2 regions of the Bacillus safensis genome follow, and region 1 is predicted to be linked to the other one. Evidence: riboswitches for the same ligand, from Rfam matches in the RefSeq annotation. Region 1 holds a riboswitch; the other holds the start of a gene.
The links. A riboswitch is a leader RNA that binds a small molecule or an ion and turns the genes downstream of it on or off. The one in region 1 is predicted to bind S-adenosylmethionine.

Region 1 (4,836 bases):
ACTTGTGTACCCGCTCAAGAAATGGTACATTGCCTGCTCTTTTGTTAAACGGCTGATTGGAGGTAAGACGCCAAACGCATCAGCTGTTAAGAAGACAATGGCAGATGGATGTCCTGCGATACTTGGTTTCACGATGTTATCAATCATTTCGATTGGGTAAGCAGCGCGTGTATTTTCAGTAAAGAAAGTATCATCGTAATCCGCTTCACGTGTTTCTTCATCAAGCACAACGTTCTCAAGAACTGATCCGAAGCTGATCGCTTTGTAGATCTGAGGTTCTTTTTCTTCACTTAAGTTCACACATTTCGCATAGCATCCGCCCTCGATATTGAAGACCCCTGTGCCAGACCAGCCGTGTTCATCGTCTCCGATCAGCTTGCGGCTTGCGCTTGCAGAAAGCGTCGTTTTCCCAGTACCTGAAAGCCCGAAGAATAAGGCGACATCGCCTTCTTGACCTACGTTTGCTGAGCAGTGCATGGATAAAATATCTTGCTCAGGAAGCAGGTAGTTCATCACAGAGAAAATGGACTTTTTCATTTCTCCTGCATATTCTGTTCCACCGATAAGAATCGTGCGTTTTTCAAAAGAAACGATGATAAACGTTTCAGAGTTTGTGCCATCTGTTGCAGGATCTGCTTTAAAGTGCGGTGCAGATAAGATGGTGAAAGGTTTTTCGTTTGAAGAAGGTGTTGACCCGTCAGGTCTGATAAATAGCTGCTTGGCAAAAAGATTGTGCCATGCGAATTCGTTTACAACTGTAATCGGCATACGATATCTTTCGTCAGCGCCTGCAAACCCTTCAAAGACGAACAGTTCATCACGTTCTTTTAAGTATGACACAACCTTTGTATATAAACGGTCAAATGCTTCTTTGGAGATCGGCTGGTTTACTTGACCCCAATCGATTTTATGTTCAGAGCTTTCTTCTTTGACGATAAATTTATCTTTAGGCGAACGTCCTGTGTAGGCTCCAGTTGTGGCGCGGACAGCTCCAGTTGATGTTAAAACGCCTTCATTACGTGCCAAAATCTTTTCAACAAGTTTCGGAACAGATAAATTTTGGTGCGTATTTTCTAATGAGAGCAATGACTGCAAATCTTCTTTTAAATCCACTGAGTTCATAAAAAAACCCTTCCTTTACCGTTGAATTTGTTTGTTTCGATTAGTATAACACATTAATAATAATAGTCTATACTATTTAAAAATTTTTGTGTGTGTTTTTTCATTTCTGCTATGAAAATATGCTTTTTGGTGATGCTAATGGTGAGGAGAAAAAAGAGGGAGATAATTCTTATGAAGCATTGACATGACGCAAGGGTTTAAGATAAGATATCTTATTGAACGGATACTCTTATCCCGAGTTGGTGGAGGGACAGGCCCGATGAAGCCCAGCAACCGGTTTCTTATTTAAAAGGCATGAAAATGCTGAGAAACCAAGGTGCTAACCTGATGCAAGGTACAAGAACACCTTGAGCGATAAGAGTGAAAGGCATGCGATCTCAGACCCTTTCCTCGCAATGAAGGAAATGGTTTTTTTATTTTTGGGATATCATATGAACAAATTGCCAATAACATCTCTAATATAAACGTTTTCAAATATAAGAGGGAACGAGTTCCGTATCATATTGGAGGCCTCATCTTGGGATGATGTGGTCTTGTACAGGAGGAAATAGCCATTATGAGTCAAAATCGTCGTTTATTTACTTCAGAATCAGTGACAGAAGGACATCCGGATAAAATCTGTGATCAAATTTCAGACAGCATTTTGGATGAAATTTTAAAGAAAGATCCAAATGCACGTGTTGCCTGTGAAACTTCTGTTACAACCGGTCTCGTATTAGTAAGCGGTGAAATTACAACGTCTACTTATGTCGATATTCCAAAGACGGTGCGTGACACAATTAAGGAAATTGGCTACACACGTGCGAAATATGGTTTTGATGCGGAAACATGTGCTGTACTTACATCAATTGATGAACAGTCTGCTGATATTGCGCAAGGTGTAGACAAAGCACTTGAAGCACGTGAAGGAACAATGACGGAAGAAGAAATTGATGCGATTGGTGCAGGTGACCAAGGATTGATGTTTGGTTTTGCCAATAACGAAACCGAAGAGCTCATGCCGCTGCCGATTTCACTAGCGCATAAATTATCTCGCCGTTTAACAGAAGTACGTAAGGATGAAACACTTGCATACCTTCGTCCAGACGGAAAAACACAAGTCACAGTTGAATATGATGAGCAAAACAAACCAGTTCGTATTGACACAGTGGTTATTTCTACGCAGCATGCACCAGAAGTGACGCTTGAACAAATTCAAAGTGACTTAAAAGAGCATGTCATCAGTCCTGTCGTTCCAAGTGAACTGATTGATGAACAGACAAAGTACTTCATTAACCCAACTGGCCGTTTCGTGATCGGTGGACCTCAAGGGGATGCTGGTTTAACTGGACGTAAAATCATCGTTGATACGTATGGCGGATACGCTCGTCATGGAGGCGGTGCTTTCTCAGGTAAGGATGCAACGAAGGTTGACCGTTCTGCGGCATACGCTGCTCGTTACGTAGCGAAAAATATCGTAGCTGCCGGCCTTGCAGATTCTTGTGAAGTACAGCTTGCTTATGCAATTGGGGTTGCACAGCCTGTATCGATTTCAATTGATACATTCGGGACAGGAAAAGCTTCAGAAGAAAAATTAATTGAAGTGGTTCGTGCAAACTTTGATCTTCGTCCAGCTGGCATTATTAAAATGCTAGACCTGCGCCGTCCGATCTACAAACAAACAGCTGCATACGGACATTTCGGCCGTCACGACTTAGATCTTCCGTGGGAAAAAACGGATAAAGCCGATACACTTCGCAAAGAAGCATTGGGACAATAACAACATAAAAAACCGCTTATTTTAAGCGGTTTTCCTTTTGATTAAAAAAAAATCTTCAAAAAGCGAAAAAATGTGAAACAAAATCGGACAAAATACTGTCTAATTATAGGTCTACTTTTAAGAAATAACATAACGTGGAGGCAATAATATGTGTGGGTTTGTTGGTGTATTTAATCACCGTCCATTGTCCGAAACTACTGAACAGGAAGAGCTAATTAAACAAATGAATCGTCTCATCGTTCATCGTGGTCCGGATGATGAGGGTTACTTTCATGATGAGCATGTAGGATTTGGATTTAGACGTTTAAGTATTATAGATGTTGAGCACGGAAAGCAGCCGCTTTCTTATGAAGATGAAAAGTATTGGATTATTTTCAACGGAGAAATTTATAACTATGTGGAGCTGAAGGAAGAGCTTGTGAAAAAAGGCTATACGTTCAGCACAGATTCTGATACGGAAGTACTTCTTGCTACATACCGTCATTATAAAGAAGAAGCGGCTTCTAAGCTTCGCGGCATGTTTGCATTTTTAATTTGGGATAAAGAAGCGCAATTATTATATGGCGCAAGAGATCCTTTCGGCATCAAACCGCTTTATTTTACACAATTGGATGAGCAAGTGTACTTTGCATCTGAACGCAAAAGCTTGATGGCAGTGAACGAGAACATTTTATTTGATGAGACTGCTTTGCAGCAATACATGTCATTCCAGTTCGTACCTGAGCCAAATACACTTGATCAAAAGGTGCACAAAGTAGAGCCAGGTCATCAGTTTACTTTACGCCCAGGACAGGAGATTGAATTTAAGACTTACTGGAAAGTTCAATTCAAGCCTGAGCAAACTCAAGAACAAAAGCTGATTGAAGAAGTCCGCGATGCAATCTATGATTCTGTGAAAGTTCATATGAGAAGTGATGTTCCTGTTGGTTCATTCCTATCAGGTGGTATCGATTCTTCTTTCATCGTATCTGTTGCAAAGGAATTTCATCCTGAGCTGAAGACGTTTTCTGTTGGTTTCCAGCAGGATGGCTTTAGTGAAGTTGATGTAGCGAAGGAAACGGCTGATAAGCTGGGCTTACAAAACTTCAGCGCGGTAATTTCTCCTGAGGAATATATGAATGAGCTTCCGAAAATTGTTTGGCATTTAGATGATCCTTTAGCTGATCCGGCGGCGATTCCATTGTATTTCGTGGCAAAGGAAGCGAAGAAACAAGTGACGGTCGTTCTTTCTGGTGAGGGAGCAGACGAGCTGTTCGGTGGATATAATATTTACCGTGAACCGCTTTCTCTTAAACCATTTGAATCTGTTCCATCTATGCTGAAAAAGCTTCTTCTTCGTCTGGCGCGCTTAATGCCAGAAGGAATGAAAGGAAAAAGTTTTATCGTCCGCGGCTGTACACCATTAGAGGAACGTTATATCGGTAATGCGAAAATCTTTGAAGAGCCAGTAAAGAAAAACCTCTTAAAGCAGTATGATCCGAACATTACGTATCGTGATGTGACGAAGACATACTTCGAGGAAAGTGCAGGCTACAGTGATATTAACAAAATGCAATATGTTGATATTCATACGTGGATGCGCGGGGACATCTTACTGAAAGCAGATAAGATGACAATGGCGAATTCTCTTGAGCTTCGCGTTCCTTTCCTTGATAAGGTCGTATTTGAAGCGGCTTCTAAAATTCCAGAAGAGCTGAAAACAAAAGATGGCACAACGAAATATTTATTGCGTAAAGCAGCAGAAGGCATTGTGCCTGACCATGTGTTAAACCGCAAGAAGCTTGGCTTCCCTGTTCCAATTCGTCATTGGCTGAAAAATGAGATGAACGCTTGGGCGAAAGACATCATTAAAAACAGTCAAACTGACGAATATATTAACAAAGCGTATGTGCTTGATTTATTAAATGAACATTGTGCTGGTAAAGCAGATCATAGCCGTAAGATTTGGACCGTCC
Region 2 (4,836 bases), 220 kb from region 1:
GCAGAGAAATATATCGTATAAGGGCGGGTTAAAGGTGCGGATATCACTCCGCACCTTTTTGTAAGCATACATTTAGGTTTTTAAAATATTTTGTGATAAAATGTTGTCACAATTTGCAGGAGGTGAAAATGGTGGCTTTAGATTTTTACGAATACCCATCTTGTGGTACATGCCGAAAAGCAAAAAAGTGGCTGGAAGCACACAATAAAGACATCAACAGCATACATATCGTCGAAGAGACGCCTGATAAAGAAACATTAAAAGCCCTTTACGAAAAAAGCGGTTTAGAGCTGAAGAAATTCTTTAATACAAGCGGGCAAAAATACCGGGAGCTGCAGCTGAAAGATCAACTTCCTGCAATGTCAGAGGACGAGCAGCTAGAATTACTCGCGTCTAACGGAATGCTGATCAAGCGCCCGATTACAACAGACGGAAAACGAGTCACGGTAGGATTTAATGAAGATACATTTAAAAGCGTCTGGAAATGATGTAACTTTCATTCAGATTGTGGTATCTTCAATATAGATTGTAAGAAAAGACTGGAGGGGTATTGAATGAGCACACCAAAAGATTTACGTTATTCAGAAGAACATGAATGGGTCAAAGTAGAAGGAGATAAGGTGCGTATCGGTATTACGCATTTTGCTCAATCTGAGCTGGGCGATATCGTGTTCGTTGAGCTTCCTGAAGTAGGAGACAAAATCACAGCGGACGAGCCTTTCGGAAGTGTAGAATCAGTGAAAACAGTTTCTGAACTTTATGCACCGATCAATGGCACAATTGTTGAAGTGAACGATGAGCTGGATGACAGCCCAGAATTCGTCAACGACTCTCCATACGAAAAAGCATGGATGATCGTGGTAGAACCAGCTGATGCATCTGAAATTGAGAACTTAATGACAGCTGAGCAATATGAAGAAATGACAAAAGAAGACTAATTCATGAGAAATTGGACACTCTACCTTTATGGGGGGTGTCCAATTTGTCTTTTCAAAAAGAACACGTGGATATAACAGAGCATGTCACTGGACGATTCAAAGAAAGCGGCATGGTGCTTTATCATCAAAATGAAGAGATTGGCACGATGATTAGTGAAAACCAATATGAGCTGAAATCGGGATATTCCTATGATCAAAATCGTTTTTATCGTTTAACGGACACATTAACCGATGGGACAGAAAAATATGTTGACTGTGACGATGAAAATGGCTGGTGCTAATCACAGATGAGACTGCAGTGAACAGAAGCTGCAGTCTTTTTGATGACGAGGCGCCCAATCTTTACAACCTGAATGAAAGATTGTAATCTAAGGAAGAAGTGAATCAACGTCAAAAGGGCCGGGTGATCGTGATGAATGTCGAGATAGAAAAGGTCATCATTGTAGAAGGTAAAACAGACAAACAAAAGTTAAAAGAAGTCATAAGTGAACCTGTTACCATCATTTGCACCAATGGCACGATCAGTACATCGAAGCTGGATCAGCTTGTGGACGATTTATTGGGGAAAGACGTTTACATATTAGCTGACAGTGACGATGCAGGCGACAAACTGCGGAAGCAATTTCGAAAAGAATTCCCTGAAGCACTTCATCTTTTTGTCGACAGAACGTACCGCGAAGTGGCCGCTTCACCGTCAGCCCACATTGCATCTATCCTATTAGCTGCAAACATTGATGTTCATTCGAAATATTTATGAGGGTGGACGTATATGAAAGAGATTGAAGAACACGAATTCAAGGAGATAGAGGACGATTTATTTCTTTTATACTTATATACACCGTTTTGCGGAACATGCCAGCTGGCAAAGAAAATGCTGGCAGTCGTAGACGCCATGCAGCCGGATGTACCATTTTACGAAAACAATTTAAACTATTCACCAGGCTTTGCGAAAGCATTTGAAATTGAGAGTGTTCCTTGCTTTCTCCTGTTTAAAAAAGGTGAATTGGTGCAAAAAGGCTATGCCTTTCACTCAGTTCCATATCTTCATGAAATGATTGAAACCGCTAAATAAAGCGGTTTTTTGTCATATTTCAAGAAATTCATTTGAAAATTTGTCGAGTTATTTATAAAGGACAAGAAGATGTTTGTAGAGAAATGTTATGTATAACCAAATGACAGGGAGGTTATACATGTGGAAAATGTGAAAGCCCATGGTAACACAGGGCAGCGTTTATTATTAAAGCCGCTGCTCTCATCATCATCCTTGAAGATTACATTTGAGGCGGAAACTGACTCTTGTACATTGATTGTGGATGAACGTGGTGAAGTGAAGAAACTACCTGCAATTGAGTTATCGGATCTCATCTTTTATGGTGAGAGGAAAGAAATTCTTCAATTATTAGACGGAGATATGTCCTTACAGCAGTTAATCAGCAGGGGACAAGTCAAAGTCAAAGGGTCATTCCGTGCGCTCCTTAGACTAGAGGCAGTGCTTTGGCTGACGAACGGTTTTTTCCGAAAAATGATAACGTAGTTGTTTACTTGGAAATTAACGATTTACAGCGTTGACATATCTCGGGTAGCATGATATTCTACGTTAGTAAAAACATGAACATCACATAAAACAACATATTTTCTCTTATTAAGAGAGGTGGAGGGACGTGCCCTATGAAACCCGGCAACCGTCAGCATAGCTGAAATTGGTGCCAATTCACTCAAAGCCGCAGCGCTTTGAAAGATGAGAGAAAGGCGTAATTGACATAAAAGGCCTTTCTGCTTGCGTTGCAGTTAGGTCTTTTTTACTGACCTGGCGTCAGGCTAGAGTCATGACAGAAAGAAGAATAAATAATGTATGTGATGGCAACCTATAGATTCAGCAAGAAAGCAGGTGATCAGACTGTGATTTATTTACAGAATGTATCAAAAACGTACCATTCAAAAAGCGGAAATGTTGATGCCGTGAAAGACGTCAACCTAGATATTGATAAAGGTGAAATATTCGGAATTATCGGGTATAGCGGTGCAGGGAAAAGCTCGCTTATTCGCCTATTAAACGGTCTGGAGCTGCCAACAGAAGGAATTGTTGAAGTGGCAGGCAACCGGATCAATGAAGTATCGAATGCGAAACTTCGGAAAGCAAGACAAGAAATCAGCATGATCTTCCAGCACTTTAATTTGCTTTGGTCAAGAACGGTGAGACAAAATATTATGTTCCCGCTTGAGATCGCAGGTGTACCGACATCAAAACGGAGAGAGCGTGCGAATGAACTGATTAAATTGGTCGGTTTAGAAGGAAAAGAAAATGCGTATCCGTCTCAGCTGAGCGGCGGGCAAAAACAGCGTGTCGGCATTGCGAGAGCATTAGCGAATGATCCAAAGGTTCTTCTATGTGACGAAGCGACATCTGCGCTAGATCCGCAAACGACCGATTCGATCCTTGAGCTTTTGGCGGATATCAATAAACGATTAGGGCTCACGATTGTGCTCATTACACACGAAATGCACGTCATTCGCAAAATTTGTCATCGCGTTGCGGTCATGGAAAATGGACGCATTGTCGAAGAAGGCGAAGTATTACGCGTCTTCAGACAACCGAAGGAAGAAATGACGAAACGATTTGTGCAACAGCTTGCAGAACCAGAGGAAGCGAAAGAAACAATTGAGCATGTGCTAGAGCGAGTAAAAGAAGGTCAGGTCGTACGATTGTCCTTTATCGGAGATTCTGCCGAGCAGCCGCTGATCACTGAAATCATTCGATCCTTCAACGTCGATGTGAATATCCTTCAAGGGAAGATTTCTCAAACGCAGGAAGGCGCGTTTGGAACACTCTTTATCCACATTAATGGAGAAGAGACCGAGGTAGAAAAAGCCATCGCCTATATCCAAAGCAAACAGGTTGAAATCGAGGTGATGACACATGTTTGAGAAATGGTTTCCGAACGTTGATTTAGACGTCATCTGGAGTGCAACAGGTGAAACAGTGTATATGACACTCATTTCATTGGCATTTGCTTTTGCCATTGGTATCATCCTTGGACTATTACTCTTTCTAACGAGTAAAGGCGGTCTTTGGGAAAATAAACCGATTAATGCTGTCATCGGCGCTGTCGTCAACATTTTCAGATCGATTCCTTTTATCATTTTAATTATTCTATTACTAGGGTTCACGAAATTCTTAATGCATACGATTCTAGGCCCAAATGCAGCACTCCCTGCCCTTGTCATAGGGTCAGCTCCATTCTATGCACGTCTTGTCGAAATTGCACTGCGTGAGGTAGACAAAGGAGTCATTGAAGCAGCACGATCAATGGGAGCGAAAACGTCGACAATCATTTTCAAAGTATTGCTGCCAGAATCATTGCCAGCCCTTATTTCAGGTATTACCGTAACAGCAATTGCTCTGATTGGCTCTACTGCGATTGCAGGTGCAATTGGAGCAGGCGGACTTGGTGACCTCGCCTATGTGGAAGGGTACCAATCTGGTAATACAGATGTCACACTTGTAGCTACTGTGTTTATTCTCATCATCGTCTTTATTATTCAAATAATCGGTGATTTGATTACAAATAAAATTGATAAACGTTAAGGGAGGATTTATTCATGAAGAAATTGATATTAAGTGCACTATTTCTAGCATTTGCAGGTATTTTAGCTGCGTGCGGTTCATCAAATAACGCAAGTGAAAGCAAAACCATTACGGTTGCCGCTTCAAAAACGCCTCATGCCGAAATTCTTGAAGAAGCAAAACCACTTCTAAAAGAAAAAGGCTACGATTTAAAAGTGAAAGTGCTTAGCGATTATAAAATGTACAACAAAGCGTTAGCTGAAAAAGAAGTGGATGCGAACTTTTTCCAACATATCCCTTACTTAAACGAAGAAAATAAATCAAACAAAGATT

Region 2: it holds a riboswitch for S-adenosylmethionine, as region 1 does, so the genes downstream of both, AAYR28_RS15055 (methionine ABC transporter ATP-binding protein) here and metK (methionine adenosyltransferase) in region 1, are expected to answer to the same signal.

The regions. Positions count from the first base shown of each region.
Region 1 is NZ_CP154909.1:2,690,252-2,695,087, reverse strand. It holds gene pckA (phosphoenolpyruvate carboxykinase (ATP)) at 1-1,122, opposite strand, end outside; SAM riboswitch class I at 1,349-1,483, shown strand; gene metK (methionine adenosyltransferase) at 1,679-2,881, shown strand; gene asnB (asparagine synthase (glutamine-hydrolyzing)) at 3,030-4,836, shown strand, end outside.
Region 2 is NZ_CP154909.1:2,910,143-2,914,978, reverse strand. It holds gene AAYR28_RS15090 (acyl-CoA dehydrogenase family protein) at 1-21, shown strand, start outside; gene AAYR28_RS15085 (arsenate reductase family protein) at 132-488, shown strand; gene gcvH (glycine cleavage system protein GcvH) at 555-938, shown strand; gene AAYR28_RS15075 (YusG family protein) at 983-1,219, shown strand; gene AAYR28_RS15070 (toprim domain-containing protein) at 1,351-1,695, shown strand; gene AAYR28_RS15065 (thioredoxin family protein) at 1,708-2,010, shown strand; gene AAYR28_RS15060 (SCP2 sterol-binding domain-containing protein) at 2,131-2,472, shown strand; SAM riboswitch class I at 2,575-2,683, shown strand; gene AAYR28_RS15055 (methionine ABC transporter ATP-binding protein) at 2,838-3,863, shown strand; gene AAYR28_RS15050 (methionine ABC transporter permease) at 3,856-4,524, shown strand; gene metQ (methionine ABC transporter substrate-binding lipoprotein MetQ) at 4,539-4,836, shown strand, end outside.